Regions from separate parts of the Peribacillus sp. BM1 genome, predicted to be linked through region 3. Evidence: riboswitches for the same ligand, from Rfam matches in the RefSeq annotation. Region 3 holds a riboswitch; each other region holds the start of a gene.
The links. A riboswitch is a leader RNA that binds a small molecule or an ion and turns the genes downstream of it on or off. The one in region 3 is predicted to bind thiamine pyrophosphate.
Positions count from the first base shown of each region.

Region 1: it holds a riboswitch for thiamine pyrophosphate, as region 3 does, so the genes downstream of both, AC1MGI_RS15105 (thiamine phosphate synthase) here and AC1MGI_RS06100 (ABC transporter substrate-binding protein) in region 3, are expected to answer to the same signal.
Region 2: it holds a riboswitch for thiamine pyrophosphate, as region 3 does, so the genes downstream of both, thiW (energy coupling factor transporter S component ThiW) here and AC1MGI_RS06100 (ABC transporter substrate-binding protein) in region 3, are expected to answer to the same signal.
Region 4: it holds a riboswitch for thiamine pyrophosphate, as region 3 does, so the genes downstream of both, tenA (thiaminase II) here and AC1MGI_RS06100 (ABC transporter substrate-binding protein) in region 3, are expected to answer to the same signal.

Region 1 is NZ_CM155259.1:3,119,814-3,128,035, forward strand. It holds gene AC1MGI_RS15085 (ThiF family adenylyltransferase) at 1-989, opposite strand, end outside; gene AC1MGI_RS15090 (thiazole synthase) at 986-1,753, opposite strand; gene thiS (sulfur carrier protein ThiS) at 1,757-1,960, opposite strand; gene thiO (glycine oxidase ThiO) at 1,965-3,083, opposite strand; gene AC1MGI_RS15105 (thiamine phosphate synthase) at 3,067-3,666, opposite strand; TPP riboswitch at 3,831-3,941, opposite strand; gene AC1MGI_RS15110 (transposase) at 4,636-4,896, shown strand; gene AC1MGI_RS15115 (IS3 family transposase) at 5,131-5,994, shown strand; gene AC1MGI_RS15120 (SagB family peptide dehydrogenase) at 6,567-8,150, opposite strand; gene AC1MGI_RS15125 (TOMM precursor leader peptide-binding protein) at 8,175-8,222, opposite strand, start outside.
Region 2 is NZ_CM155259.1:202,190-210,411, forward strand. It holds gene AC1MGI_RS00990 (YheC/YheD family endospore coat-associated protein) at 1-500, opposite strand, end outside; gene AC1MGI_RS00995 (ATP-grasp domain-containing protein) at 664-1,884, shown strand; gene thiE (thiamine phosphate synthase) at 2,428-3,066, opposite strand; gene thiM (hydroxyethylthiazole kinase) at 3,047-3,862, opposite strand; gene thiD (bifunctional hydroxymethylpyrimidine kinase/phosphomethylpyrimidine kinase) at 4,267-5,064, opposite strand; gene thiW (energy coupling factor transporter S component ThiW) at 5,033-5,554, opposite strand; TPP riboswitch at 5,709-5,813, opposite strand; partial or broken gene AC1MGI_RS01020 (AAA family ATPase) at 5,985-6,305, opposite strand; partial or broken gene AC1MGI_RS01025 (hypothetical protein) at 6,294-6,437, shown strand; gene AC1MGI_RS01030 (phosphatase PAP2 family protein) at 6,570-7,241, shown strand; gene AC1MGI_RS01035 (ABC transporter permease) at 7,510-8,222, opposite strand, start outside.
Region 3 is NZ_CM155259.1:1,238,148-1,246,369, forward strand. It holds gene AC1MGI_RS06085 (DUF2179 domain-containing protein) at 162-710, shown strand; gene AC1MGI_RS06090 (hypothetical protein) at 1,051-1,197, shown strand; gene AC1MGI_RS06095 (hypothetical protein) at 1,247-1,381, shown strand; TPP riboswitch at 1,515-1,624, shown strand; gene AC1MGI_RS06100 (ABC transporter substrate-binding protein) at 1,764-2,756, shown strand; gene AC1MGI_RS06105 (thiamine-binding protein) at 2,770-3,063, shown strand; gene AC1MGI_RS06110 (ABC transporter permease) at 3,060-3,830, shown strand; gene AC1MGI_RS06115 (ABC transporter ATP-binding protein) at 3,823-4,560, shown strand; gene AC1MGI_RS06120 (TatD family hydrolase) at 4,557-5,333, shown strand; gene AC1MGI_RS06125 (cold-shock protein) at 5,545-5,745, shown strand; gene AC1MGI_RS06130 (hypothetical protein) at 6,230-6,586, shown strand; gene AC1MGI_RS06135 (SEC-C metal-binding domain-containing protein) at 6,850-7,902, shown strand; gene AC1MGI_RS06140 (SEC-C metal-binding domain-containing protein) at 7,970-8,222, shown strand, end outside.
Region 4 is NZ_CM155259.1:3,655,317-3,663,538, reverse strand. It holds gene AC1MGI_RS17650 (ABC transporter ATP-binding protein) at 1-1,003, opposite strand, end outside; gene AC1MGI_RS17645 (ECF transporter S component) at 1,016-1,609, opposite strand; gene tenA (thiaminase II) at 1,632-2,315, opposite strand; TPP riboswitch at 2,465-2,621, opposite strand; gene AC1MGI_RS17635 (MerR family transcriptional regulator) at 2,883-3,416, opposite strand; gene AC1MGI_RS17630 (acetyl-CoA C-acetyltransferase) at 4,175-5,356, shown strand; gene AC1MGI_RS17625 (hypothetical protein) at 5,567-5,806, shown strand; gene namA (NADPH dehydrogenase NamA) at 6,033-7,049, opposite strand; gene proC (pyrroline-5-carboxylate reductase) at 7,126-7,977, opposite strand.

The DNA.
Region 1 (8,222 bases), 1.9 Mb from region 3:
ACAGCTCGCGCTTTTTTTGCTTCATTCGTACTATGAATAATCGCACGGCCATCCTTAAAGAAAACGATTCGATAATCCTCAAATTTACAGGATAGCAAATAACGATTTAATACAGGATTAGTAACATGATTCCCCAATCTCTCTAACAAGTGAGGAAGGGAATAAGTTTTCTGCTTCAGCCCTGGTCGAAGCTGGACGGCATCTCTTCCACATAATACATCTGTTTTTATTTGGTTTTCAAACAGTAAAAACGGATAGGATGGATGTTCTCCACATGTTGGACAAAGTTTATTTTTTAACTGAGTCACATTGATCTCCGCTTTTTCATTTTTCCAAATATCCATTGATTGAAGCATCGGAGAAAGTGTTTCTCCTGAAAGAATCTGTAAAACTTGTGTAACTTGTAATGCCGCAGTAATTTGAACGATCGGACTTATCACGCCAACGGTATCACATGTCATCCCATCCATTGGCAAATGATTTAACAAACAGTGTAAACAAGGTGTTTCTCCCGGAATAATCGGATATGTAAGTCCATAACTTCCAACACATGCTCCAAATAGAAATGGAATCCCATGTTTCACAGCTGCATCATTCACAATTAAACTAGTTTCAAAATTATCAGTAGCGTCCACAATCACTGAATGATCTTTTATCAATTCTTCAATATTCAGTCCGTTAACATCCTCTATGAAACTATTAATAATAATTTCGCTGTTGATTTGTTCAAGTCTTGTTTTGGCAGCAATGGCTTTTGGTAATTGATTTCTTACGTCTTCTTCCGTATATAATTGCTGCCTTTGTAGATTACTCAGCTCGACATAATCTCGATCGACTATCGTCAGACGCCCGATCCCAGCTCTTACTAACATTTCAGCACTTGCAGATCCAAGAGCTCCAGCACCAATGATGATTACACTCGCCTCTGTTATTTTGGCATGTGCCTTACTTCCTAAAAATAACTCCTGTCTTGAATACCGATTCGTCAAGATGTCACCATCCCAGTTGTTGGACTGCTCGCTACCGCATACTCTTTTTCTTCTATTCTTCCAGCTTCGAATCCTAATCTCCCTGCTCCTACTGCCAGCTTCATTGCCTGAGCCATTTTAACAGGATCTTTCGCACCTGAAACAGCTGTATTTAGTAACACTCCGTCCGCACCAAGCTCCATCGCAAATGCTACATCTTTAGGAGAACCAATACCCGCATCAATGATCACCGGAACCTGCGACTGTTCAATAATAAACTTTAAGTTAAGTGGGTTGATAATTCCCTTACCAGAACCAATCGGTGATGCACCTGGCATAACAGCGTGTACCCCAAGTTCTTCAAGACGTCTTGCTAACACAACATCATCGGATGTATAGGGCAAAACAATAAATCCTTCTTCCAATAACATTTCAGAGGCTTTTAATGTTTCAACAGGATCTGGTAAAAGTGTTCGATCATCTCCAATTACCTCTACTTTAATCATGTCACATAATCCAGAAGCTTTTGCCAGTTTCGCAATCCGCACCGCCTCTTCAGCTGTTTTTGCACCAGCCGTATTAGGAAGAAGCGTATATTTAGACAAATCTAGTTGTTCAAGAAAATTGGGCTGCTCATCTGAAAAAATATTCATTCTTCTAACAGCAAAGGTTAAAATTTCTGCTTCCGATACTTCTACCGCCTTTTTTTGCATATCAAATGATGGATATTTACCAGTTCCTAATAAAAGTCTTGATTGAAACGTACGATCGGCAATTTTTAACATGTTTCATCCTCCTCCTACAAAATGAATAATTTCAACGACATTCCCATGTGAGAGACTCATTGTTTTATAGTTTTCTTTCATGACAATTTCCTTGTTGACCTCAACTACGACAATACGGTTTTCTAAATGATAGTGGGAAAGTAATTGTTCAACCGTATTGACTCCCTCTTGAAGATCAATATTTTTTCCATTTAATGTAATGGGCATTTTTTCACCTCCTTAACAGCAATGGCTGGCGGCGGTCGATTTTAAAGGCCTCCACCCATTCGTTTTTTATTTGTCTTTTAAGTATCAAATCACGAATCATTTGCCCCGTTGCAGGAGCAAGTAGGATTCCATTTCGATAATGCCCTGTAGCAAATAAAATCCCTTCTTCTTCAGGATGGTGCCCGATGAATGGTTTTTGATCAAATGTTTGCGGACGTAATCCAGCCCAAAAAGAATCCATTTTCATATCTGCAACAGTCGGAAGCATCGTTTTTGCCTTCGCAATTAAAGTGTCAATCCCACTGAGACTAACTTTTTCATTCCAATCATTTTCAATCATGGTAGCTCCAATCACAAGTCTTCCGTTATTTCTCGGCACAATATAATAGTGATCATGAAAGATTGTATATTTTAAAGTCGCTTTTTCATCTATTACAGAAAGACATTCCCCTTTTACAGGAGTCAATTGATGGTCTAACCCAAGCTGTTTAAAAAATGTTGTACTCCAAACCCCGCTGGCAACCACAACATGCTTAGCCTCCACATGACTTGTTGCTGTTTGAATCAAGAAGCTATTATCTTTCTTTTGAATATCTAGTACAGGGGAAAATTCGAATAGAGAAGCCCCAAGTATTTGGGCACTTTTGGCAAATGCCTGACAAACAGCAATTGGCATAACATTGACATCGTCTTCCATGTAGGCTGCTCCTAATAGATTGGAAGAAACATCAGGTTCCCTCTCCTGTACAGCCTCTTTATCGAGCCATTTTACAGTCGGTTGAGATAAGATGGACCGAAGCCCATTTCTATCAGATTCATTGTAAGCAAGCTTTAAAATCCCTCCTTTTCTGTACCCTATATCGAAACCGCTCAAATGATTTAATTCTTCTTTAAGTTGGGAATAGGCATGCTGACTGCTTCTTGCAAAAGGGAAAAATACTTCAAAATCTCCGTCACATTCAGAGTGAGCTCCAAGCATACCACCCGCAGCACTTGTCGATTTCGAACCTATTTGATTGCCTTCAAACAATGCCACATTCATCTTTTCCTTTGCTAAATAATAAGCAATTGAACAACCAATTATTCCGCCGCCAATTATGGCTACTTCAAATTTTTGATTCATGATTTATCGCCTCATAATACTGTTTTGTTGAAGAGAATGTTTTTTCTGCGGAAAAAATCCCTGACATCACCGCTATGCCATCTACTTTCACTTGTTGCAAAGTATCTATTTTATTCAATGTAATACCACCAATAGCATAAACAGGGATCCTTAGCTCCTCTTTCATTTCGAGAATAGGCTGAATGCCATTTGGAGTCTTTCCTTTTTTACTGTTGGTCTCAAAACAATGACCATATAAAACATAGTCCGCGCCATCTCTTTCCGCTTTCTTTGCTCCCTCATAAGAATGAACAGAGCGTCCAACCCTTATATGAGGAAAATTTTGTTTAACCATTTTTACAGGAAGACCTTTTTCTGGTAAATGAACACTTGGGATACCCATTAACAAAGCAATATCCAAACGGTCATTTAGGATGATTTTATCTTTTTCAACACCACCATCCTCCATATACTGGAGCAAGGTAATGATTTCTTGAGCTGTTTTTGTTTTTTCCCGTATTTGGACAATATCGATCTTATCCTTTATCCTAATGATCTTAGATGCCAGATCACGAACTGATTGCATATCATCTGTTACAGCCATTAGCTTCACCTTTATCTCTCCTTAAATCCAATTAAAAAGCAGTTAGAACACCTTCTTCTAAAATCATATAGTATCAATCCTATTCAGCATTTTTTGTCCATAAAAAAACCACTCTCCTAAATAGAAAAGTGGTTTGGTTTGAAATTTGTTCACATGCAAACAAGTACAAACATTCGCTACTTTCCTACGCAGGTTCTAACCTGTTCAGGTTTTGAGGGTTTAAAAAGTAACTACTTTATTCTCAGCCCTTATCAAGGGATCCCCTAGCAATTTAATAATTTTATTTATTTGATTATTCTGATTCTAGTTGTAATTCTAATACAATAATTAGAATGTTTCAAGTGAATTCCATTCTATTTTAATCCAGTTTTAAATACTATTTTCTCAGATTATAATCTATCGTTGATAAATCAACTTTAAATTGATATATAGAAAATATTGGGATGTCATTTATAAGCAAATATTTTGCATGTATGATTTATGCAAAAATAATAGGTTATAGTTAGGGAGAATCCAGTGCTATAGGGGCTTTAATGAATAAACGGGGATTAATGATCTTAATATTTGCCAACATAGGTTTAAGTAGTAAATTAATTTCTAATACTGATTATAGTATTTTGTTCCTTATTGCGGTTATTACCACTGCCCTTACTTCCCCATTAGTAAAATGGTCTTTATACCGTAAAACAAAGGTTCAGATATAAAAAGTTAGTAACAAACGGTATTCTTAATCAAGAATCTAGTCCTACACATAAAAAAAGAGCGCAATTTTTATACTGGAATTGCTCCCTATAATGGAATAACCTATTAGTTTCTATGAGGTGTAGGTAACTTAGTAGAAGATCATTGCTTGAACCTTAATCAAATTAAGCACTAGTTAGTTCAACAAATAATGAATGTAGTATAGATGTATGGACACAACTTGGTTAAGTTATTAATATTGAACTAACGAGAGGACGTGTCCGAACTATGAGTCACAAACGCTATAATCAAGAATTTAAACAAACAGTAGTTGAGCTTTATCGCTCAGGTACACCAGTCAGTCAACTATCTAGCGAATATGGTATTTCTGAAGTGACAATTTATAAATGGATTAAGCAACACTCGCCAATTGAAGGTACACAAGAATTAACTGTGACAGAAGTAGATGCCATCCAAAAGGAAAATCTCCGATTAAAACAGGAGCTTGAAATCCTAAAAAAGGCTATGACCATATTCGCGAGAAAATAGATAGCGAAGAATTGATCGACTATATTACAAGTGAAAGCGAACATCATCCAGTACAGCTGATGTGTCGTGTTTTAAATATAAATGGATTAAGCAACACTCGCCAATTGAAGGTACACAAGAATTAACTGTGACAGAAGTAGATGCCATCCAAAAGGAAAATCTCCGATTAAAACAGGAGCTTGAAATCCTAAAAAAGGCTATGACCATATTCGCGAGAAAATAGATAGCGAAGAATTGATCGACTATATTACAAGTGAAAGCGAACATCATCCAGTACAGCTGATGTGTCGTGTTTTAAAGATGCCTAAAAGTACGTATTATCAATCTTGTCATAAGCAACCGAATAGCTATCATGTCGCCAATGAACAGCTACTTGAACGAATTCGTGTCATTCACCATGAAAGTAAGGGGCGATATGGTGCACCCAAGATCTTTGAGACACTCAAGCAAGAAGACTACACGGGCACGATTAATCGAATTCAACGCATCATGAAAAGAGCAGGCATTCAATCAAACACTACAAAAAAATACCGTCCTACACCGACACAGAAACCAGTAGAAGAACGAGAAAACGTACTGGAACAAGATTTTACAACAACGAATATTAATGAAAAATGGGTGGCCGATATTACGTACATTCATACAATTCGTCATGGTTGGTGCTATCTAGCATCTGTACTAGATTTACATACGAAAAAAGTGGTAGGTCATAAATTCTCTCGTAAAATGACAACAGAAATTGTACTGGAAGCTTTAGAGAATGCCGTACAAGATCAAAGCCCTGGGCCAGGACTCATTGTACACACGGATTTAGGTACCCAATATACAAGTGAAGCGTTCCAAGAACGCCTAAAGAAATACAAAATGATACCGTCATTTAGTCGAAAGGGATGCCCTTACGACAATGCTTGTATTGAATCATTTCACGCAACACTAAAAAAAGAAGAAGTATATCAAACGCATTATGATAGCTTTGAGACTGCGAGAATCGCCCTCTTTACATACATAGAAGGTTGGTATAATCGCAAACGAATTCATGGCAGCATCGGTTATGTAACACCAGATTCATTCGAAAAAATATGTCGAGCAACTGCATAAATAAGGGGATTCAAAAGTATTCCCCTTTCACATTTTTCATGTGCAAAATCTATGATTGGTTGTTGTACAGATCAAAAAACTTAACTTTTTTGTGTCCAAAATCTTGACGTAGATCCATAAATTTAAAATGAAAGTTAGTTTTTAAATTTATTCAGGTCAAATCTTACTATTTCTTCATTTTCGATAGTTACTACTAAAAAAGCAGTAATTGGATATTCAAAATTGTATTTTAATTCAAAACTGACTATAGCTTTAACAAATACTAGGTCATGAAAGTATTACGTCAACAGAAGTCTATACCCATGTAGAATTTGAACAGAAAAAGAAAGCGATTGATTCGTTTAACATTTTTTAAACCTTATTTAAAATTTAAATGAATCCACACAGCCATTAAACAACGACTCTAGGATTCATTCCTTTTCTAAATATTAAACTATGGAATCAATAAAGAAAAGCGAATCAAAGTAACATGATCTAGTTCTGCCCCGTTGTATTTGACATTGTGCTCTAAACAACAAAAAGACCCCCAACCAAAATGGTTGAGAGCAAAATAGAGCGTACTCTTGTCTCTCTTAGCTAAGCAAAATCCCTTTTAACCAGGTACGGGGACGGTATGGACCCACAGGGATTTGAATCAAGCTGGTTTTTCCTTTCGATTCGATTTCATAAAGCTCATCACATTGGTTCGCATCGAATCCTAGCAGTGGATGCCCCCCCATCCCTAAGGCACACGACACCAAGAGCAGTCGTTGTACGAGAATGCCCGCTTCCATCTGTTGAATGCGATATCCTCTATATCCTAATTTCTCTTTGAGGTGATTCTTGTCTCCAACGACATGCATACAGAGCGGAACTTGATACAGATTCACATTGGGCATTGTTAATCCTAATTGTAAAAACTGCCGGTAATCTCCCTGGGTTATTCCCCGAAGTGCATGAGCGTTTTTGTCATAAGAGTAGACACCACTTGGAACTCCCTCCACATTATATAAACTGCCATACAAAGAAACACGAGCTTCATCATTCCCATGTGTGTCGTCAAGGTCATTCGGATACGTGAAGGAACATGTCTCTTTTAACAAAGTGGCTAGTTGTGTTTGACTCACTTTTCCCATCATAAAATCGCTATCAGGAGAATATCGCTTCCTGCAAACCGTTGCGAGATCGTACGAAAAGTATTCCGTATCTGGAAGAAAAATCGACTCCATACCTAAGGAAGGTTTCACATTATTCTTTTTCTTTATCTTTACAAATGACTGCGTTGTTTCAAACATGGATGCTTCGTTAAGTTTTCTCAAACTAGGATAATCAACAATCCTCTTTGAACGGTTATAAGAAACATGCTTCAACAATGGCACTTCCCGGCACAATTCTGTAGCAGAAACAATTTCTTCACTATTATGATTGTTGTCAACACCATGGATAGATGGATTAATAGATAATGGGATAACCGCATATACACTTTCATCCTGTTCAGATAACCCAAGCAAATGATTAATAGCCCGATCAAGAAATTGGTAGCAGACCTCTGGAGAGAAACCTATCTGATTGGCTACTGCTAACGATTGCCCAATTAACACACCTGCATCTAACCCTTGCAGCCTGTAGGAAAAATTATTGTATTTATAGAAATTTTTCCAAAAAATTGTCGAGACAAAAACAGTGCAAAAACAGTCAGAAATATGAGAGTTATTTCCAAGACTTTTTGATAAGTAGACATCGTAATTTCCTTCTCGCACCAAGACGAGGCGGTGATGTGCCACATCGTAATGGTAAATTCCTGTTGGAGCGTCATCCAGCTTTATATACACATATAATTCATTGGGATATAACGCCCCTCCAGAGGGAACAAATCTCCGTACTGACTGGGCAAAGCTCACAGCTTTTTCCTTGCTTCCCTCGTTTAAAGCGAGTTGAGAGTATTGAGTAAGACCGTATACATACCATAAGAAATGACCAAGCTCCACCAGACTGGGTTTTAGATCAGCTTCTCTTTTCTGGAGTGCTAACGGTACATCTGCAGTAAGAGGAAACTCTGGTAAGCCTTGGTACAGTTTATAGGGAAGTGGTGCGTCTTCCCAGTCCACCTGCCAATCGGGTGGACTGATTTTATCCGTGTCAAAATGTAAATGGTGTATAAATGTTTCTAGCTCCAAATCTTTTGTCCTCCTACGCCTCAATTATGGGAACGGATGGGGATATGGATTTAACTGTTCAAACGATAACGG
Region 2 (8,222 bases), 1.0 Mb from region 3:
TTCACTCTGTATTTATCAGTTCCTTCCTTTTCAATAAAAACGATCCCTTTTCCCTGATTCCCGGATACTGGTTTCATAATTACTTTTGGATAAAGACGGACCATTTGCATAAATCGTTTAGCGTCTATTAAATCCATAGAAGGTATCAGATATTGCGCAAACATTTCCCCTTTTTTTATCAGCTTATTAACATATGATTTATCACCAACTGAATGACTGGTAAAAGGAATGATTTCTGCTAAAAGATCCACGATTTCTTCTGCTTTATCCGTTAAAGGATAGCTGGCATTATAGATAACGTCAGGAAAAGGGAACTGCTTTTCCTGCCAAATTCCGTTCTCATATATTTTCCCATTAATCGTTTGGTTTTCCATATTTACTTTCCCAGGCGTGAAGTAAAAGAAGGGGATCCCTTCCGCTTTAGCTACTGCTGAGTACGCATAAGCTCTTCTCACTTTTTGCGGATCCTCCCGATGGTGAAGCATGCCAATTAATGTCATAACCGTTTTATCCCACCTTTATAAAATGCTGTTCTTTTAAAATATAAAACAAGGCTAATCTTTATTCCTATTTTTCGAATTATTGAGAACAATATTGGACCAACTTATATATTCTATGAGTATAGATCTAAAACAACAGAGACAGGTGGGGTAACATGACTTTATGAATACGATTATCTTTATTAGCTCTAATAAATCAGGATCCAGCAGAGAAGCTATAAAAGCTGCAGAGCGTCTTGGCTATTTAACCGTTCTATTTACAAATAAACAACATTTTATTGATCAAAGATTAGAATTTCCCGATGTTCATCAAATGATCTTCACAGAGCTATCTGATTTTGAGGCGTTAACAACAGGGATTCAAAAATTAAAAAATCGTGGACTAGTGATACAGGCAATCTTAAGTTTCGTAGATCCCTATGTAAATATCGCAGCAGCTTTAGAAGAAAAATTCTGTACAAGCGTTGTTTCTAAAAATCCAATTCTGAATATGGAGGATAAAGTTTTAACAAGAAATCTTCTTAAAAGCCTTCGATCTTCACCTTACTTTACCGTTTATACACCAGAAGATTCCTCAAAAAATTTCCTTAAGGAACAAAAAAATCATCTACCTTTAATAGTGAAATCTCCTATTTCAGCTGGATCGAAAGATGTCCTACTGGCAAATGACCTCTTTCAACTAAACTCAGCAATAAATAAACTATTAAATAAGTATAATGATACACCTATTTTAATCGAAGAATTTTTAACAGGCCCTCAATATTTAGTTGAAACATTAGTACACGATGGAACTATTACTATTGTAGCTGTTATTGAACAAGAAATTACGTTCCAAGAACGTTTTATCGTAACAGGATATAGCTTGTTAGCTTATATGGACAAACAGTTTTTTGATCATCTCTATGAAACAGTTTGTACAATTGTAGAAGCTTTTGACATGAAAAATGGTGCGTGTCACCTCGAATTGCGTCTCGTTCGAGGGAGATGGAAATTAATTGAGATTAACCCTAGAATTTCTGGCGGTGCCATGAATCGCTTGATTGAGGTGGGATATGGCATTAATTTAGTAGAAGAAACAATTCAGTTATTTTTAGGAAATCAACCGAATCTTACAAGCAAACATCGTAAGTACGTGTATGTACAATATCTAACTGTAGATATTGAGGGTAAATTGGTTAGTGTTACCGGGAAAAATCGTGCTAGTAAATATCCAGGGGTGCAAGAAGTGTTTATAAAACCACGCAAAGGAAAGATATTACGGCCCCCTTTATCGATGGGAGATCGTTATGGATACGTGTTAGCCTCCTCATATAATAAAGAAGAAGCCAAACAAATGGCAATAGTAGCAGCTAAAGAGATTCGTTTTAATCTTGAAAAACTATAATTATTGCGAGCAAAACTTGAAAGAAACAAGAAGCGCCTTTAGTTCTATTTCCCTTTTACAAATTGGACAGCCTATATAGGCCACTAAAACATCTAACTGAAGTTATTCAAAATACAGTGCTTCAATTTTCACATGAATCCCTATGAATCAAATGAAAATTAAATTGCCTCATAATGATTAAAGCGTATAGGATTTACTACGTAAAGTTAGAGGTTATTATCGGTTTATTCTAGTACTAAAAAAATAGTAAGTAGATGTAAATTATAGAAAGACATGAGCATCATACCTATGTTTGTAAAAGCTTATCCTTTTGCGAAAGTCATTTTCATAGACTTTCGCATTTTTTATTTTTAGTGATTTCTTCAGTAATAGTAATAGCACTGGCGTTACAGCGAAAGGAATCGTATACATGTGATTCTTGTCAGCTTGTTTTAACTGGGCGAAAGGCAAGAGAGACAAAGGTTATTTTATAGGTTATGACCTCACACTCTATACATCGTTTACCATGTCATATAAACGATATATAATCGAACTGCCAAATTATTAGAGAACTAGTGCTGTCATCATTTGTTTTTTTAAAAATTCCGCTGCTTTTCTCGGATCATCTGCTTTCATAATCGCCGATACAATCGCTGCACCACAAATACCGCTATCGAGAATTTGTGGAAGATTAGCAGAGGTTATGCCTCCAATCGCAACAGCTGGAATGGCAACAGCTTGGCAAATCATTTTCAGTGCTCCATGCTGTAGCATCGAAGCATCCTTTTTTGTTACAGTTGGGAAGACTGAACCTACCCCAATATAATCAGCTCCCTCTGCCTCAGCAATCAAGGCTTGTTGGACATTTTTAACGGAGACACCAATCTTCATGGACACTGGAACTAGTTTCTTTACGACAGATAAAGGGATATCACTTTGCCCAATATGAATGCCTTCTGCTTCTACTGCAAGCGCAATATCAACGCGGTCATTTATGAAAAGTGGAATAGAATAAGTCGCAAGTAATTGTTTAATTTTTAACGCTTTTTCATAAAAGACTTTTCCATCGGCTGTTTTTTCTCTTAATTGAACAGCTGTAACTCCTCCAAGAATGGCCTCTTCAATAATTTGCTCAAGCTTTCCAAGCGGGATCGATTCCTCTGTGACAAGATAGAGGCTAAGATTATCTCGTAGCATACTCATGTAATTGTACCTCCTTCATCCAAGTCGCTCCGTTCATCAGCGAGATCGTATCAATTAATTTCATTCGGAAAGTCCCAGTTCCTTCTCCTTCTGATAGCTTCTTTGCAGTTAATTCACCAGCAATACTCATGACGGAAATTCCCGCTACTGCTGCATCAAGCATCTGATCTGTAACCCCTGCAAAGCAACCAATTAAGGAAGTAGCCATACAGCCTGTTCCTGTCACTTTCGTCAAAAGGGGATCGCCATTGTTCACTAAAACAGTCGTTTCACCGTTACTAATTGCATCTGTTCTACCACTTACAACGATTGTACTGTTTAGTTCTACCGCTGCCCGCGCAGCAAGGTCCGCTCCTGCTAGAGATACCGTACCTGAATCAACACCTCGCGTCTGACTTTTCCCTCCTATTAAACTATAAATTTCACTGGCATTCCCTCTAATAATGCTCATCTTCACTTCATGAAGAATCTTCTCAGCCATCTCGATTCGATAAGGTGTTGCCCCAGCGCCAACAGGATCAAGAATGACCGGGATATGAGCAGAATTAGCAGCTTTTCCAGCTAAAATCATTGCTTCACAGGAATCGGCGTTAAGCGTCCCTAAATTTAAGACAAGTGCATTTGCAATTTTCGCCATATCTGCGGCCTCATTGACACTGGATGCCATAACAGGAGAGCCGCCAATGGCAAGGGTACTATTCGCACAATCATTGATCGTGACCGAATTGGTTATATGATGAACAAGCGGATTGGCACTTCTTACTTCCTTGAATAATAATTCGATTCTATTTTGCATGTCATTGCCTCCATATTTTTATCGTTTTAGGAGAGAAGACTCCCACTTCAATTTTGTGCAGGGCGTAGCCCAAAAATAAGTGGGAGTCTTCTCGCCTTTCCGCGCAAAGGAACACACGTTCCTATATCGTGATATTCCTGTACAAGTTGTTCTTTGAAAACTGAACATATGAGGTTGGTACAAGAAAGGCTTCGTACCGTAAAATGTTCAAGCAACATTCGCCCCACACGTATCGAAGTAGCGAAAACCAAGCAGAGTAGAACGTGTGGCAGTTCAACGTACAAGATATTAAGCACTAACCGTAGGGACTACGGGGTTAGCCTGCTAAATAACTGGTGGATACACTGGTGGTCGCAGGAATCCCCCACTTCAAATTTTTGTTAGAAAATTAAGTTGTGGGTAGTTCAAGATTGGTGTACTTTCTGAAATTGATAGAAATGGTTGACTGGACCATGGCCATTCCCAATGGCAAAGCTGTTACGGATAGCTTGCGTAATATATTCTTTTGATTGACGGATGGCATCCTCGATTTCAAGTCCGTTTGCCAAGTTAGCCGCAATGGCTGATGAAAGGGTACAGCCCGTCCCATGTGTATTTTTCGTATGAATTCTTTCACCATTCAACCATGAATAATTTGTCCCATCATAAAAAAGATCATTTGGATCTCCGGCAGAGTGTCCACCTTTTAACAAGATGGCCTTCGCTCCTAATTGCTCGAGACCCTCGCATGCTTCATATAAATCTTGTTTCGATTGAATCGTTATTCCCGATAGCGTTTCCGCCTCTGGTATATTAGGAGTAACGAGCGTAGCCATTGGGAGCAAGTGCTTTTTCAATGCTTCTACAGCATCCTCCTCCAGAAGATGATCCCCACTTTTAGCAATCATGACTGGATCAAGGACAATGTACTGAGGTTTATATGTATAAAGCATTTCAGCAACCGCTTCAATCGTTTCCGCCGAACCGAGCATGCCAATTTTCACCGTATGCACTTCAATATCGTCAAAAACGGCAGATATTTGGTCGCGAATGATTTCTTGGCTCATCGTTTGAATCGAACGAACCTCTACCGTATTTTGGGCGGTAACAGCTGTGATAACTGACATGCCAAACACATGATGTGCAGAGAATGTTTTTAAGTCGGCTTGAATTCCCGCTCCTCCACCTGAATCAGAGCCTGCGATTGTAAGTGCTGTTTTCATAAAGTAACCCCTCCAAATATTTATTTTTCAAGAAAACCTTTAATAAAATAAACGCAATACTTGCACCTGCTAAAGAACTAATTGAAAACGCTGGTAAAAAGCCAAATAAAGCCACTTTTTTCCCTAAAAACAACAGGGCAAGTGGATAACAGGCAAGCGCACCAATAATCCCGGTACCTATGACCTCACCTACACAAGCGAAACCAATCTTATTTGTATACCTGAATAATAGTCCTGCAAGCAAAGCCCCAATCATGCTCCCTGGAAAAGCAAAGATAGAACCCGTTCCAGCCATGTTTCGAATAATAGAGACGAGTAATGCCTGGGCAATGGCATAGCCAGGCCCTAACATAACGGCCGTTAATACGTTCGCTAAGTGTTGGATCGGAAAGATTTTGGCAAAGCCCATTGGAATAAAAACAAAGGAACTAGTCAGTGCTGTTAATGCTGTAATCATGGCAGTAAGTGTGAGCTTTCTAATGGAATTCATCGTTTCATCTCCCTTTTGTGTGCCCCATACATTGACCAAAATAGTTTGGAGCATTTTAAGTGGTTTGTTTAAAAAAGCCACGCACTCTGAAATAAAACCAAAAACCCCCTTCCTGAAAGTAGGAAAGGGGTAGATATCCACATATAAACTAACTGAGCTAATATCTCCACTTCCCTCCGCCGGCATGATCCGGTTCAGGTTCAAAGGGTCTAGAACAACGTTCCATCTCAGCCTCTTAAAGACTCCCCTAGTGCAATGTATATTTAATTACTGTCATCATACCATGCTGGAACAAAAATGCAATGCCTGAAAATTTGAAATTGATATTTTTTTAGGACGAGATAGGAAAATTGGATTCATGTAGCGCCTATTAACAAGCAGTAATACCTCCGCCCTTTTTTCAACAGAAAAAGCCCTACAAAGAATATTGCTAAATGTAAAAGATATAATCCTCCGGCAAAACCCTTTTTAAGAACTTCTTTGTTCGTTCTTCTTTTGGATTCACAAAAATATCTTTAGGTGTTCCTTCTTCTACTACAACGCCGGCATCCATAAAGATCACTCTATTGGCTACATCTTTCGCAAACGACATTTCATGCGTGGCGACTAACATCGTTGTTCCTTCATTGGAAATATTTTCCATGACGGTCAACACTTCACCGACTAGTTCTGGATCTAGTGCAGAGGTTGGTTCGTCAAATAGAATGATATCTGGGTTTAAAGCGACCGCTCTTGCTATACCAACCCTCTCCAAAGATACTATCGAGACGTAAGAGCTGGACTGCACAATCCACCAATGGATGACGCAACAATAAAGAAATTAGCTATATCCGCCATTGAACAAAATCAAGCTGATTTTAGTCATCATGTACCAGCAAAATAACTAGTAGGAAGAGTCTGGTATCAGTTACATAATTGCTTTTGCAATTGGACCCCAGGCTCTTTTTTTGGGATTGCCAGCCTCCATTTTGATGTATAATAAACATCAAAACGTATATGGATTGTGAGGAATTTTATGAACATGAGACAAAAGTCTACACTTGCTCTATTTCTTAGTCTGCTTTCGCTCGCAGGCTTTGGTTTGGTTGCTTTCTTCGTCAGTAACCAACAAATTGCAGCGTTTGATCAGACTGGAATCAGTATTAGCCAAGGTATAATTTCACCGACGTTAACACCACTGATGCTATTTTTCACTTTTATCGGCAAAACAGTTTCTTTCTTGTCCCTTTCTTTGATTATTTCGTTTATCCTTTACTTCGTGTTGAAACGCCGTTCTGAACTTATTTTATTTCTAGCAGTGATTGTTGGCTCGAATGTTCTTTCACAAGTCATTAAATATGCCTTTCAAAGAGAACGACCTGGAATTAATCCGTTAATCGAAGTGACTAGATACAGCTTCCCAAGCGGACATGCCACCAATGCCATTGCTTTATATGGGTTTCTGGCGTTCTTGATTTGGCAGTACATATCCAAAAGATCTAGTCGGACTCTTATTATTCTTATAAACGCGGTCCTTATCCTGACAATCGGCTTCAGTCGAATTTATCTAGGTGCACACTACCCTAGTGACATCCTTGGTGGATATTTCACGGGCGGATTCTGGCTTGCTAGTACAATCTGGTTTTTTCAGCGTTATCAGAATAAGCATGCAATGGATACTTCACAAAAAACCGTTACATACGCTTAATCACTATTTTCACATAAAGTGAAACTTCAATCAGTGGGGTTCTTACTGCCCGTTAAGCGTGGGACAAAAAGTTATCCCCCTGATTCACATCACTTCAGGGGGATATTTCTATTATTTTTTTAATGGCAGGATCGATACCGGATTAAAGGACAGTATGACTAGCTGTTAAAAGATTTACTTTTATAGGGGCCTACCGCATGTCCGTCAAGCTAAAGCAAGCCATTACTACCAACTTGGGAAACCTTGAATGATAAACAATGACTTTTCATCAACTTATTTGCCCTTGTCTTCTATTCGTATTTCTAATGAATGCAATGACGATAGCCAAAGTAATAATAAAGTAAATGGATATTGCCCATAACGCTGTTTCGAGCCCTGCTTGCATTCTGCCGTTATAATAAAGCAACGCCCTCATTCCATCTACCATATATCTAGTAGGTAAAATGGAACTAAATATTCGATGAACAACTGGTAAGGTTGCCAGAGGGATTGCTCCACCGCTTGAGAAAATCCCCATAATATTTACCGGGAACATCACCAACATTCCCCAACCACCGAATAACAGGGCAAGCGATTTAAATAAAAAGAACATGGTTATACAACAGAAAAAGGTGAACAAGAAAATAATCCATATGCTAGTAGCATGGGAGCTTCCAAAAAATCCGAATACCGATAATTGCAAAATAACTGAGACACAAAAGGATAAAATTGCCCCAAATATCAATTCAGATGTCAGCAATTTCGATTCACTTAATGAAGATTCATTCTTTTTTAGAATACCGTTTCCCCTCATCAGATATCCATGAATCATATTTGCTCCCATGAGTCCTGAAATAGAAGTAATAAGGATCATCATGAATGGAGTCATTCCTTTATTTAGATTAACCGGAAGCCCCAGTACATTTTTCATAGTAAACTTAACAGGATTATCTAATAGTAAGGCATTGTCAGGGGATAGAGTAATCCCTTTTTCATTTAATT
Region 3 (8,222 bases):
GTTTGGTTTACAGTATCGTGGCGGCCATAAAAGGCGGACCGCGGTAATGCCTGTGAATCAAATAGGGACGAACGGACCTTTGCAGGAAAAAGTACAATAATGACTAAGGCTAAATTCAATTTAACATCCAGAAAAAATTTTTATAGAAAAGGGAGTTCATTATGTTATTAAATCTTCTTGTGATTTTTATACTTCAACTGGTCTATGTCCCGATTATGACACTACGGACGATCTTTTTAGTAAAAAACATGAGTATAGCAGCTTCATTACTCGGTATAGTAGAAACTTTAATCTCGATCTTTAGCTTATCCATCATATTTTCCGGTAATCAAAGCATCACTGAAAAGATGGTTTATGCTGTTGGCTTTGGTGTGGGGCTTTATCTTGGAACACGCATTGAAAATAAATTAGCAATTGGATACACTACGCTATATGTTAATTTAATGAACAAAAATGAAGAGTTAATTGAAGCGTTAAGAAATAAAGGACTAGGAGTGACCATCTTTGAAGGGAACGGCCGTGATAGCAAAAGGTACCAATTAGAAATATTGACAAAGCGGAATGTTGAAACGAAAGTCATGAATTTTATTGAACAATATGACAATAAGGCTTTCATCGTTTCATATGAACCACGAAGGTTTAAAGGCGGTTTCCTAGTGAAGGCCATGAAAAAGAATATGAAAAACACTCAAACACACATGGGGAAATAAACTTACTGCCAGCCACGGATATCCCTCTTAAAATGATGGATAGTCATACAAACATACTTCCCGCCGTAGCCCCGGCAGGCCGCTCATTGCATTGGGGGTACTTACAGGAGCAGAATAATTCAGCATCTTTACTTGCTGCGCCCACGTAGAAGATACCCATATCATTACGGGATACCGGCAGCGGTTTGCTGTAATCCCGCACTGTATCCATCAAACCTTCCCTTAGTCCACCATACTCATTTTTAACCTCCTCAACAAACTAAATTTACAAATCTAAGAAATTATTAACAATGGCTTGATTGGAGCGTATTATAAGAAGTATGTAAATAAAGATATTAGTTTGCCTACAACTCTTATTATTGAGCAAGAACATGAAGTCAATAAAGATGGACTAGTATATGTACATGTAAAAGCAGAAGAGCAACTAGACAACTTTATCTCAGGTATGGCTGTTTTTCTGAAGAATATGGAGAGTGAAATAGAATAATTCTAAATATGGGGACAATCAAGATCAGCCTGTTGTGAAGGATATTCCAATGGATATGACAGAACTAATTGCCAATTATATACATAAAATAAATACGGTCCAAGCGACAGTGAACCACAATTGGAAAGTTATTTGGAAAAAGGATCTAGCCATGCTTGGGGATTCGTATAGCACATCTAAGTAAGATGAATGGCAAAAAAACAATCTATTGGCTCTTTTTGCCCATTCTAATTGTAATTTCATAAACATATCTCTTGAAAATTAACAAGACCTATGGCAAAGTTAATAGATATTGAAGCATTAAACGAATTGAATAATGAAACATGTGGGGGGACCAGTGTTGCTGGTTGAGACCGTATCCAATAGATACATACCCTTGGAACCTGATCTGGTTAAAACCAGCGTAGGGAACATATTTAAACAGGACTCATTTGTTATGATATGCACCCTAGGGATAAACCTATGGTGCTTTTTTGCGTAGCGCGGTTCCTATTAAACGTTTACATATTTTCCACCTTGTTTCTTCGTTTGCTGCTTTGTAATGACATGTTCAAGGGGGAAATGTAATGAAGAAATGGTTAGTCTTACTTAGTGTGATGCTTATTCTTGCTGCTTGTGGGAATAGTCAGGACAATGGTTCGAAGGAAAATAATCAGGAGAAATTAAAGAAAGTTACTCTTGTTTTAGATTGGACGCCGAATACGAATCATACTGGTTTGTATGTTGCAAAGGAAAAGGGGTATTTTGAAGAAGAGGGGCTGGATGTTGAGATTATAATGCCAGGTGAGGCGGGAGCTGACCAGCTTGTCGCAGCGGGCAAAGCAGAGTTCGGAATTGGCTACCAGGAATCTTTGACAGAAGCGCGTGTACAAGGTGTGCCATTGGTCTCGATTGCTGCCATTATTCAGCATAACACGTCTGGATTTGCTTCCCCAGTTGATAAGAAAATTACCTCACCGAAAGATTACGAAGGAAAGACGTATGGTGGTTGGGGAGCACCTGTAGAAAAAGCTGTCCTATCTTCTTTGATGAAGCAGGAAAATGGAGATGTGGAAAAAATCGATATTGTGAATATGGGAGATACGGATTTTTTCACAGCGGTTAAACGAGATATTGATTTTGCTTGGATTTATTATGGATGGACAGGTATAGAAGCTGAGCTGCGTGGGGAGAAATTGAATATGCAATATTTGACCGATTATACGGAAAAGCTAGATTACTATACGCCTGTTCTCACAACTAATGAAGATTTAATAAAAGAAGATCCAGATACTGTTCGTTCTTTTGTAGCAGCAGTTTCCGAGGGCTATCATTATACGATTGAACATCCAGAAGAAGCGGCCGACCTTTTAATTAAGGCAGTTCCTGATTTAGACCCAGAATTGGTAAAGGCAAGCCAAAAGTGGTTATCACCGAAATATCAAGACGACGCTTCAAAATGGGGTGTTCAAGATCAAAAGGTTTGGGAAAACTATGCGAGCTGGATGTTTGAGAACGGTTTGCTTGAAAGTGAATTAGACGCAAAAAAGGCATTCACCAATGAATTTTTACCGAAATAAGGAGGAAAGCAACATGAGCGACTCATTAGTAAGCATTCAAATTATCCCGAAAACAAAAAATGGGGAAGATGTGATTCCTTATGTAGATGAAGCAATAGCGATTATTCATGACTCTGGAATTAAATATGAAGTTCATCCACTTGAAACGACCATGGAAGGGAATTTGACAGAAATCTTTTCAATTATCGAGAAAATGAATCAACGGATGATTGAGATTGGCAGTCGTAATGTGATTTCTCAAGTGAAAATTCTTTATCAACCAAGCGGTGCATCTATGGATAAATTGACAGAGAAATATCGCCCATGAAGATTTGGTATAAAGGATGGAGACCAGCTCTGGTCCTCATCCTTTTATTCATCGTATGGGAAGTTTCTTGTCGGCTTTTTGAAATACCAAAATGGCTCCTGCCTTCCCCCTCGCAGATATGGTTAGAAGGAGCTGCTGGATGGCCGAATTATCATCACCATCTAACATCGACGATCGGACTTACAATCTTGGGGTTTTTAATTGGAGCAAGTGTGGGCATTGCAGTTGCTGTTGGTCTACACCTTATTCCGAAGCTTAGAGAAGCCATTTATCCGATCATCATTCTCTCACAAAACATTCCAATCATTGTGTTGGCTCCACTCCTTGTTATTTGGTTCGGGTTTGGTATATTACCTAAAGTCATTGTCATTACGCTCGTTTGTTTTTTTCCGATCACAGTGGCTGCTTTGGATGGGTTTAGACAAACGAGTTCAGAGCTGATGCATTACATGAAAATGGCTGGGGCAACAAAGAAACAAATCTTTTGGAAGCTGGAATGGCCTTATGCGCTACCATCCATCTTCTCAGGCTTGAAAATCTCCGCTACATACAGTGTAATGGGAGCAGTTATTTCTGAATGGCTTGGGGCAAAAGAAGGGATAGGTGTTTATATGACCTTAGCTTCGTCATCCTTTCGAACGGACCGTGTCTTTGTTGCGATCTTTTTGATTATGATTTTGAGTTTGGTATTCTTTGCCCTTATTGTATCGATGGAACGAATGATCGTGAAGTGGAAGCCGAAAGGAGATGGCAAGAGACGTGACTAAACTTTTAATTGAGAACATATCGAAATCCTTTGGTGAAAATCAAGTACTGGATCAGTTGTCTCTTCGTGTAGAAGAAGCGGAGTTCGTCTCCATATTAGGTCCTTCTGGAAGTGGAAAAAGCACCTTATTTCAATTAATTGGTGGATTGTTTGCACCAGACTTTGGAGAAATTAGGCTTGATGGCAAACGTATTAATGGCGAAACCGGTTCGATTAGTTACACGCCTCAAAGTCCATCGCTGTTGCCATGGCGAACGGTCCTCGGCAATATCCTGCTTGGTGGAGAAATTGTTGGGGAGACAGACCAGGCACTTGCATTAAAGATGATTGATAAAGCGGGTCTAAAAGGATACGAGAATGCCTATCCATATGAACTGTCTGGAGGGATGAAGCAAAGAGTGGCGTTTATTCGCAGCCTGCTAAGTCCGCAATCACTTATTTGTTTAGATGAGCCTTTTTCAGCACTCGATGAATTCACACGTCTGGAAATGCAAAATTGGCTCTTATCTGTTTGGGAAGAAGATAAACGGGCCATTTTGCTTGTTACCCATAATATTGAAGAAGCTCTTTATTTATCTGATCGGGTTATTGTGTTATCAGAAAAGCCTACCCAAGTGAAAAAGGAGTTTATCGTCCCGTTTCCGAGACCAAGACAAGCATCGATTTTGCTAAGCGAAGAATTTTTATCGTGGAAAAAGAAGATATACAATGAATTGCGGGTGATTATGTGAGGCAGTCTATAATCGACTCTCATATTCATTTTGATCAATATTCAGAAAGTACCCGGTCTATCATTTTAAAAGACTTGCAAGCATACAAAGTAGAGGCACTTATTTCTGTATCAACGAATCTCGCTTCTTCTCAAAAAAATTTAGCTTTAGCAGAGATGGATAAACGACTAAAGCCTGCTTTCGGCTTTCATCCAGAACAAGAGCTACCGAGTGATTCGGAAGTGAGTCAATTATGTTCATTCTTGAATAAACACCAACATCAAATGGTTGCTATTGGTGAAGTGGGCTTACCCTATTACTTGCGGTTCGAGCATCCAAAAATACAGATTGAGCCTTATATTGAACTATTGGAAATTTTTATAAAAAAGGCTTCAGAGCTGAATAAACCAATTATTCTTCATGCGGTATACGACGACGCTCCTTTGGTCTGTGACCTTTTAGAAAAACACTCGGTAACAAAGGCACATTTCCATTGGTTCAAAGGGGACGAAAAAACAGTTCAGCGCATGATTCAAAATGGGTATTATATTTCAGTCACCCCAGATTGCTTGTATGAAACGGAGATTCAGCAATTGATTAAAGACTATCCGTTAGTAAATTTGATGGTGGAAACGGATGGACCATGGCCGTTCGAAGGACCATTCCAAGATACGGTGACTTATCCTAAAATGATTCATGGAAGTGTACAAAAAATAGCAGAAATAAAGAACATTCAGGTAGAGAGGGTATACGAAGAATTGTATAAAAGTACGACAAAATTTTATGGGCTGTAAATCATTTTGACTAGTTAACGAGAAACGGAGTTCCTAACCCAAAATATTTCTTTTATTAGTTTGCAATCGTTGCCAAATCCTGTTATTATTAAGAGGAATTATTTTTGTTCGGTACTGTAGGAATCTAAAAGTGAGAACTTTTTGACTCGATTGTCACTTTGAGCAAGGATAGTAATATAATGTGTGATGAACGCACTAGGAGGCAACAACAATGGAACAAGGTAAAGTAAAATGGTTTAACGCAGAAAAAGGTTTTGGATTCATCGAACGCGAAAACGGAGACGATGTATTCGTACATTTCTCAGCTATTCAAAGCGAAGGTTTCAAATCTCTTGACGAAGGTCAAGAAGTGACTTTTGAAGTTGAACAAGGTCAACGTGGACCACAAGCTTCTAACGTACAAAAAGCATAATTGATACATGCAAAAGGCAGACTCTACTTTGGAGTCTGTCTTTCTTTCGTTTGATTTAGAGTTAATCTTGTTACATAAACAAAATAAATAAAAAATCCCACTCAGTAAACAAGTGGGATAACAACAGTAACAAGTAAGGTAAAATACATAAAAGGTTTTTCCAAGTATAACATAGCTATTTTAGAAAAGCCTAGTTCAACTATTTATCCCGCATTAACAGAGCGGAGGTATTAGCGGCACTAGAACGGGACTAACAATCAGTGAGGGCCCACGGATTGAATTTTCACTTTATCTCGATATAATAGATTTGGACTTACTACTTTTAATAGCTATAATATAAAAAAAGGTAATTGGACAAGAAGTTCTGCATATAATTAGGATGGTATGTGAACTCTTGATTTAAATAGTAATAATTACGATTTGCAAGTTTCAAAAAATAGAGTATAATTGAGAAAAATGGGCTTATGAAAACTCGAGGTAGCTAATGATGAATGAGATTCTAATGGAATTTTTACTACGGGATATTGTTTCGCATTTACCGGATGAAAAGCGTGAGATTTATCAATATATAGTAAATGAAGAAGATCAATTGGCACAGCAAGCGGATACTGCCGACCATCTTCTGCAGTTGTTTGTGAAATATGCACCACATCGAACTGCAGCCAAACACTTTCACTTGGAATATGGTGAAATGATTAAGTTTATGCATGACATTGAAGGAGAAATAAGTGAGAAGTTGGAAGAAAGATGTGCAAAAGTGAAATGGATCGACATGACGGACAAAATTAAACATCCCAACTCTTCAAAAAATCCTGTGCTTACTTATTTACTAATCACTTGAATTACACAAAAATAAAGGTTATTTCACAAGGTTTAACCTGTTGAGATAGCTTTTTTTTGCATGATCACAACCGGGAAATGGGGTCTGACCCCGCCATGAAGGTACGAGACCCCTTGGTATAAGCGGGTTGATGGCTAGTGGGTGAAGCTGGGAAATAGGGTCTGACCCCCAAGGAGTATCAATCTTCCTGTGAGTCCCATTAGGTAATTTCGTTAATTTTTGATACAATGGAGAGTAGCATTTTGTTTTTTGGAGGTATATATATGGGAAAATTAAATAGAAATGCACCGTGTGAATGTGGCAGTGGGAAAAAGTACAAGAAATGCTGTGGCAGAAAAGTGGATGAAAATCCAATTGCTGTTCATTATGAAGAAGCAACGCTATTACAGAAGGCGTTAATGGATTTTACAGAAAAGAATTATAAAGCTGAAATCAATCAGCTTTTGCTTGATTATCCACTTCCGGCAAATGTAAGTGAAGAAGTTCAAGAAATTTATCAATTTAATGTGAATATATGGGGTACTTTCACGCAGCCGGTTGTGAACGGCGATACAATCTTTGATACATTTATGAAGCAAGAAGGGTCTCATATTGTAAGAGAGAAAACGAGAGAGATCGTAGAGTCTTGGAAAGGCACGGCTCCTGTATTGTTTTCAATTAAGGAATTAACGAGTGAAACAATAACTCTAAAAGATATCGTGACGAAACAAGCTATCTCGCTTCCATATACGCCATATGCAAGTCAGGAATTAGGAATTGGAGAAATCATTCTTGGGTATTTAGTTAATATGGGAACGAGAAGTGATTTCTTTGGTCAGTTTATTAGCTTTGAGCCAAAATTTACAGACAACATTTTAACAACTATAAATCAACAATTAGAAGAGTACAAGCAAGCGGGTGGAAAAGCAGAAGAATTCATGGCTCGGAATTTCTTGCAAATTTTCCATAGTCTCGCGGCTATTACAGAAGGTATTGAATTACCAAAAACCGAAACAAATGAGCGAGTATGGTACAATGAGAAAGAAAAAGAAACGGCAGAAATGGTGAAACAAGGAATGCATGAAGAGGGTTATCCGCAGTCACTAATAGAAAGTGTTCAAGCGTTGTGGAACACCTATTGTACGGAACATTCTCCATCTATTCGAAAACCAGAAGCATTTGCTGCAGCACTGGAGTATTCAGTGAAACTGCTCTCAAAAGGGGAGTTCAGTCCTTCTCAGACTAAGCTTGCTAAGAAATACGGGGTAGGCGCTTCTACTTTATCGAATCGATATAAAGAAATGGAAGCATCAGTTGGAGAAAAAATAGAAATATAAACAAATAGGCTACCATTTTGGTAGCCTATTTGAATAATAGTGCATGTTCAAAAAGGAGGAGAGTTTTTTGAGTGAAATATCTATAAAGAATCCCTGTCCGTGTGGAAGTGAGAAAATATATAAAAATTGCTGCGGAAAGAATGTAATTGAGTTTCCGACGATTTCGATTAGTGAAGAAGCAGCAATGTTTCAAAAGGAATTATTAAAATATACTTTTGAAAGATATGAGCATGATATTCTAGATCTTGCGTTTCAATATCCGTTATTCAATTTTATGGATGTAAAAGAGGAGCCGATTCTTGTAGAAACGCATGACACCT
Region 4 (8,222 bases), 2.0 Mb from region 3:
TCACGAGATCCGCATGTTTTTTTCCTTTTTTTATCGGGCTTCCTACTAATTCACAATGTCCTGTTGTTTTGATAAATTGCATGAAAGCATGTAAAAGAGTGCTCTTGCCGGCTCCATTTTCGCCTTTTATAACAATCCATTCACCTGAATAAGCTTGCAAATGATCTACCCGGATTTTTTCTTCCTTTTGCCTAAATCCTTTAAAGCTTTGCACATCTAATACTTTCTCCTTTTTTTCAAAGGGCGTCCTCGAACGTAAGAGGGAGGTAGTTTCTAGATACTCTTCCCAAATACCTGGAAACCAGATTCCTTGTTCCCTCATTTCATTTTGATACGTTGATAAGATTTCTTCTTTTGGTCCATCGGCTATAATCTGTCCTTCTTCATTAAAAAGAATGATTCGTTCAATGAATTCTAGGACATGATCAATTTTATGTTCTACAATAATCAATGTTTTTTCTTGGCCGACTTCTTTTAATACATTCCAAATCTCTTTCGTTCCTTTAGGGTCAAGCATCGCTGTTGGTTCATCTAAAAATAATACGTCTGGTTTTAGGGCCAAGATCGATGCTATCGCTAAGCGTTGTTTCATGCCTCCAGATAGTGTTTGAATGTTAGTATGAATATCTGGTAGAGATAAACCGACCTGCTGTAAGTGATGATGGATTCGCTCAATCATTTGTTGTTTTGGAACGTTCATATTTTCAAGAACGAATGCAATTTCTTCATCAACAAAAGGCATGCAAAACTGACTATCAGGATCTTGAAAAACATACCCCCATGAAGAGGGACATAAAAGTGCCTCAGCTTTCATGGGAACGTCAATCGAATGAGGAATTAAGCCGCTTAAAACTTGTAAAAGCGTCGATTTTCCACAACCTGATGGCCCGAGAAGGAGAACTTTTTCCCCTTTGTAAAAGGTAGAAGAGAAGTCCTTAAATAATAAGGACGCATCTCCAGGGAATTTCAATCGTAACTTTTCAACATGTGCAATTCGTTCCATAGTTATCCACCCTTACTTTTGATCCAGTTCAGCATAATCTTTACTTGATGCTGGACGAACAAGATTTGTTACGCCTGTCGCTTCTAAAACTCTCACTAAATAGTAAGCAAACACACCTGCAAAGAGAATAGACCCGAGAAATCTAGCAAACATAAATAATGTTAAATTCCAAGCAGCAAGATCACCGATTTCTCCATAGGCGAAATCCATTAGGACCGATCCTAAGCATGCAGCGATAGCCGACAATATCGCTACGGAAATATGAAATCGTTTATATTTGAAAGCCATAAAGACAAGCTCTGCAAACAAACCTTGGACAACGCCATACAGAAGCACGGTTAGCCCCCATGGGGAACCTAAAAGAAATTCACCGGACGCCGCTGCAATTTCGGCAAGCAATGCAACACCTGGTTTACGGATGATAAAAAAGGCAACATTAGCCGCAATAAACCACATGCCATACATAAATTGGTCGGCATGTAAGCCGATTGGTTTTAGAGCATAATATACGGAACCCCAAAGAATATAGACAATGCCAAATGCAATGGCAATTACAATCGTCACTAATATGTCTGTCAATTTTAACCCTTTTGTCATGTTATGAATCTCCTTTTTTAGAATTGGATTATTATACTTCTAGTACTTTTTTTTGAACCGGCCACGTTTCTAACTGATACGCCATTTCCCAAAAAGAGTATTCATATTGACTACTAAGGATGAAATGCTCTTTCATTCGTAGTTTATCTTCCTCAGTCACTTTGTTAGCAATCTCATCGATTCTCTTAATCTGTTCGTCTACCAATGTCCGGAACCAATCGCCGCCATATGCAGCAATCCATTCTTGATAAATCGGTTCTTCTGGTGTACAACCTTTTAGTCTTTCACCGATTTCATAATATAACCAGTAACATGGCAGGATTGCCGCAATTACGTCACCTAAATGTCCTGAATAGGAAGCACGATACATATGTGACGTATATGCATAAGCAGTAGGTGCAGGTTTAAAGTTCTTCTTTTCCTCTTCAGTAATGCCTAATCGTTTAGAGAAATTGTCATGGAGCGATAGCTCAGCTTCATACGTTCCTTGTGCATGGCTGGCAAGTCGACTCGTTGTGTATAAATCTGTTGCTTTTACTGCCCCTAAAGCTTGTACTCTAGCAAAATGAGATAAATAATAAGCATCTTGCATCACATAGTAGCGAAAACAGGCGAGTGGGAGTGTCCCATCTCCAACTCCTTTAACAAACGGGTGGTGAAAGCTTGCTTCCCAGATATGATCAACTTCTTTACGAATTTCCTTTGAAAATGTCATGTGATTTGCCCTCCATTTTTTCTATTAGTAGTAAGTGAGACACAGATAGATATATGAAATTGCCCAGTATCTTCTTTTAAAAAATAAAAAACCACTTCCTTTTTAGCATAAGAAAGTGGTTTTGATTGGTTACAAAATAGGTGTCCTCAGTATAGACGCCCCCACTTCCCTACGCTGGTATAATCCAGATCAGGTTCTAAGGGTCTTAAAGTCTCACTTTAATCTCAGCCTTTTCGGTCATAAGAAGCTTCAAATATCTTTGTCAGCTTTCCATTTCCCATTCAAGAGGCACCCCTAGTGGTAAAAATTGTTTATTTAATTGTCATTTGTCTAAATAGTATCATGAATTTTTTGATTGTCAATCTTTTATGAAAAATAGGAATGTTTGATGATTATCTAAACGTTGCAGATTGATATGCAAATAAGCTTTGACTGAATGGGGATAGTAGGCGATCAATACTGAAAATTGCACTGTTTGTTTTATTTCTATGACTTTGTCTCGAGAGCACGACTTACCTTCACAGTGAAGGTATAAAAAAAGAGCAGAAGATTCTGCCCGGAGCTTGATTAGCCGAATAAAAGTTGGAAAATATGCCGTCGTTTTTGCTTTTTTGGTGCTTTTTTTCCGTCAAAGACAAGTGGATTACTAGATAATGACATCCCTTTTTCATTGTTTTTTCCAGTCTCAAGCGCTTCAATCCGTTTAGCCATGCTTTCAATCTGTTTGTTTAGATCTTCAATTTCTCGACGATGTTGAAGGAGTTGGTAAGATGCTACGCTATCGGCTTTATCATCGAGTCGTCTTTCTAACTCCTGAACGGTTGTCAGAAGTTTTTCTATGACAATCTGATTTTCAGGAGGTTGAACAGTTGGCTTGACTGCTCCTTTTCTACTCTTTTTCTCTCCCAGTTCAACTTGCTGGAGAACTAATCCAGCGTTTAATTGCTGCTGGATTTGTTTCAATTGCTGTATGTTTTCGTCCGTAAATAAGTAGTGACCATGTGAATTACGCTCAATCTCCATATTGCATGCTGTGACCCAACGCTGTACCGTACTTTGAGAAATTCCTAATTCATTTGCTACTGACCCTGAATTTTTCATTAAAAATCCCTCCTAATGACTATACAATTCTTCCTCTTTCGCTGATTTCCTTTCCCTCTGACAAAACAAGTTTAGATTCGGCAAAGAAAGTGGATTTGCCCCTTATTTTTTAACAGATGTCGATTTCGCTTTGAAGAATTCAACTCTCCTATGAATGAGGAAATCTATATAAAGTGAAACTTCAATCAGTGGGGTTTTCTTCATCCCCCACTGATTGTTAGTCCCGTTCTATTGTCGCTAAGATCTTCGCTTTCGCTTCGACCAATCGACAGTACGAACCCGAATCAATGAATCACAGACTAAGTACGCCGCATCCTGCGGCAACGTCTGTGTGACCCACATCCTGTGGGCCTCAACTATGCCTTTGAAAACCACAAAATTAAGTTTCACTGTATCTCACCAATCGGGATTTTACATAAAAAGTGAGGCGACTGCCCAGCCCTGACAAGCATAAGATGAAATACGGCGTGGCGTAGTTTGCCACAGAGTATTTCATCTTATGACCTCGGAGGGGCTAGGAGCCGCAACTAGATTGGGCAGTGGTCCCCCACCTACGCTTCTTCGATTCTCTAAGCCTTGAGGTGGGGGTCTTACTGCCCGTTAATGCAGAATAAAGTGTGAGAAGAGGAAATTTTGAGGAATAAAAACACTTTGAATTATAGAGGTTGTTCAGAAAAATCTAGACTTAAAAAACTAAACGGTTATAATTCTACTATATATTGAATATTCTGATACTTGGTTGAGGAGGAGGTAGATGCATGAGTGATGTGTATGTAATAGAAGGGGCTCGAACGGCATTTACGAGTTTTGGAGGATCCTTTGCTCAAGTTTCGGCAGCTGATTTAGGGGCAGCGACAGCACGGGAAGCTTTAAGAAGAGCAAACATACAGCCAACAGATGTAGATCATGTCATTTATGGGAATGTTATTCATTCCTATACGAATGCATCCTATTTGGCGAGACATATCGGCTTAAAGGCGGATGTGCCTTTTGAGGTTCCCGCATACGCTGTGAATCGTTTATGTGGTTCAGGTGCACAGTCGATTGTATCTGCTGCACAGCATATTTTATTAGGCGAGGCTCAAATCGTGCTTGCTGGTGGTGCGGAGAATATGTCAATGTCACCTTTTGCGAATTTCAACGCGCGTTTTGGTGGCTCGAAATACGGGACGCTTGTTTTTGACGATATGTTGCAAAGTACATTAACGGATGAGTATGCAGGCAGTGGAATGGGCATGACAGCGGAAAAATTGGCATCCATCTACTCGATTTCCCGAGAAGAACAGGATTCGTTCGCTTTGTTAAGTCAACAACGTGCAGCCAAAGCGAGAGACACCGGTGTTTTTGCGAAAGAAATTGTTCCTGTTGGAGTTCCACATCGGAAAGGCACCAAGTCTATTTCCGTGGATGAACATATAAAAGGGGATGTAACAGCAGAGAAATTGGCGTCATTAAAACCTTCATTTAAAACAGATGGAACCGTGACACCAGGAAATGCGAGTGGGATTAATGACGGTGCAGCTTCTGTTATTGTTGCAAGTAAAAGAGCTGTGGGCGAAAGAGGTGTACAACCACTCGCGCGAATTGTGTCATGGGGAGTGGCTGGTGTAGACCCTTCAATTATGGGAATAGGCCCCGCCCCAGCAATCCGTCAAGCATTGGATAAGGTTGGATTGACGATTGCTGACATGGATGTAGTCGAAATAAATGAAGCATTTGCTGCGCAATATTTATCAGTTGAGAAGGAGCTAGGGCTTGACCGTGATAAAACGAATGTCCATGGTGGTGCGATTGCACTAGGTCATCCAGTCGGTGCGAGTGGAGCGCGAATTCTATTATCACTAGCGTACGAGCTCAAACGGCGGGGTGGACATTTTGGAATCGCAAGCCTTTGTATTGGTGGTGGACAAGGAATCGCTGTTGTTTTAGAAAACGTCTAAAGGTTGTATCACGAAAGCTCAAGTATCTAGAAACTAAAAAGGGGATCTTTCCCATTTGAAAGAAACGAAAGTGAGATTGGAAACGGGGCTGCCTTTAAGAGTAAGTCTATTTTAAAGGCTCTTTTCTAAAAGATTGTGGCTAAACAAATAATTGAATGTATAATATTAACAACAAAACAGAATGCTGTTTAAATAGTTTTAGGAGGTGTTATGATGAAATTAAAGAGTTTTATTGTTACCTTCTTATCGCTTGTATTAACGACAGTTGTACTTTTCTTAATTGGTCATTTGTTTTCTATCCCGTGGTTAATGTTTCACCACGAGTATATAGATAACGCAAATGGCTTCATCATTTCAACTGGCTCATTCGTTCCTTTAATAATAGGTTTGGTTGTAAGTTTTTTTGCGGAAAAGATTTATGTTTATAAATATCGACAAAAACTTGGTTGATCATACCAAGTTTTTTTAGGCTCTTATTTTTGCAATGGTTGTAAAATTTACTTGGTGGCAAGAACCAGGGAGCATTCCTTAATAATGAATTCTTGTTTCTAGATAAAGTAGATTAAATCTAGGAAATCATAAACAAGCAAGAAATATGTAGAGGAAACGACCTCTCATATTTCTTGCTTGGCTTATTGTAGCCTGTTGTTAAGAACAAGACGCTTGTGTTGCTGTTTTACCAGCCTCTCTCATACTGTGCGGGTGGTGTGATTTCAGCATTCAATTCTTGTGCGGCTGTTCGTGGCCAGTATGGGTTCCTGAGCAGCTCACGTGCAAGAAAAATTAAGTCTGCGCGGTCATTTTGCAGGATTTCCTCTGCATGAATGCTAGAAGTGATTAAGCCGACTGCGCCTGTCGCAATCTCTGCACCATGTTTAATGGTTTCACTGAAAGAAACCTGGTAGCCTGGAAATGTATGAATGCGGGCAGGTGCTACTGCGCCAGAGCTTACGTCGATTAAATCGACGCCATCTTCCTTCATCCATTTTACAATTTCGATATACTGCTCGGGAGTCATGCCGCCTTCTAAATAGTCATTGGCTGAGATTCGGATGAATAATGGCCCATCCCAAACTTCTTTTACAGCAGTAATGGTTTCTTTTACAATCCGATAACGATTTTCGGCAGAGCCGCCGTATTCGTCCGTTCGTTTGTTGCTGATCGGTGATAGAAATTGATTGAGTAAATAGCCGTGGGCGCCGTGAAGTTCAATCACTTCAAAGCCTGCTTTTTTGGCGCGTTCTGCTCCTTTTTGAAAAGCAACAACCGTTTCTTGAATATTTTCTTTGGTCATTTCTTTTGGAGTTTGATAACGATCATTAAACGCAATGGCTGAAGGCGCGATAATTTCTTCTTTCAGTTCAGCTTTACGACCGGCATGAGCGATTTGTATCCCGGTTTTCGCTCCTTGTTCTTTTATGAGTGAAACAAGTTCCGATAGTCCTGATACATGCTCATCACTCCAAATACCAAGATCATTCGGAGAGATTCTTCCTTGTTCTGTCACGGCTGTGGCTTCAACGATAATTAAGCCTACACCTCCGACTGCACGGCTTGTATAGTGGGTTTTATGCCAGTTTTGCACAATTCCATCTTCAGCAGGACAGGAATACATGCACATTGGCGACATCACAATTCTGTTTTTTAAGGTAATATTCTTAATTGTATAAGGTGAAAATAGTTTAGCGCTCATTTTGTTCAACTCCTTGGATTAAGTTATCGCTAGTATATCAATTTCATTTTGATTCTGCCAAAAATTTGATTATCCGTTAGAAATTAAGACTGGAAATCTCCTTTTTTATTTCTTTAGAGATTTCATCACCCATCCGTTTTGCTTGTTCGGTTGCTTCTTCAATACAAGCGATAAAAGCATTCTGGACATGAAAGTTTTCTAATACTTTAAGTCCGGCTTCTGTCGTACCTCCAGGTGAGGTTACTTCTTTACGGAGCGTTGCTGGTGTTTTTGGTGATTGATTCAGCATTTCTGCTGCTCCTTGAATGGTTTGGATAATCAACTGTTTGGCGGTCACAGGATCAAGGCCGATTTCTTGGGCAGATTTTTCCATTGCCTCCACTACGTAGTAAATATAGGCAGGGCCACTGCCTGAAAGACCAGTTACGGCATCTAATTTGTTTTCCTCGACAACGGACACAGTGCCGATGGATTTGAATAGTTCAATGGCTATTTGAAGCTGTGCGTTTCCTGCTAGTGAATTAGCGGAAAGAGCAGTAGCCGATAAGCCGACAGCAGCCGAGGTGTTTGGCATGGCCCGGACAATCGCCATTTTCGTTTCAATAATTTCTTCAAGGCTTGCTAGATTAACACCTGCCGCTACGGAAATGAGCAACATATTTTCAGTTAAATAGGGGCGGGCGGCTGTTAACGCAGCAAGTACGTCTTTAGGCTTCACCGCAAGAAGTACTACATCTGCATCAGTTAGAGCAGCTTCAAGAGATGTGTGACCATGTACCCCATATTGTTGTTTTACATAAGCTAACCGTTCTTGATTTGATTTATTTGCTACTTTAATTTGTGTAGGATTGACTCCACCTCTTGCGATCATGCCTGATATAATCGCTTCTGCCATTGAACCGATGCCGATACATGTGATTTTGTTCATTTCATTCGCTCCTTTTTTTGAATAAATAAAAAAGCCTTTCATCCAATAAAGGACGAAAGACATAACTTCCGTGGTACCACCTTCGTTCATCTTTCTTTTTGAAAGATGCAGCTCACAGTCCGTTATCGCCGGACCGACGTCAGGTTTACCTGATGGCTCATAAGGGAGGTTCGATAAACAGCGGGTGGTGAAGCCTTGCAGCCTGATGAGCCTCACTCTCTTGCACCATAATTTATGTACTGGTC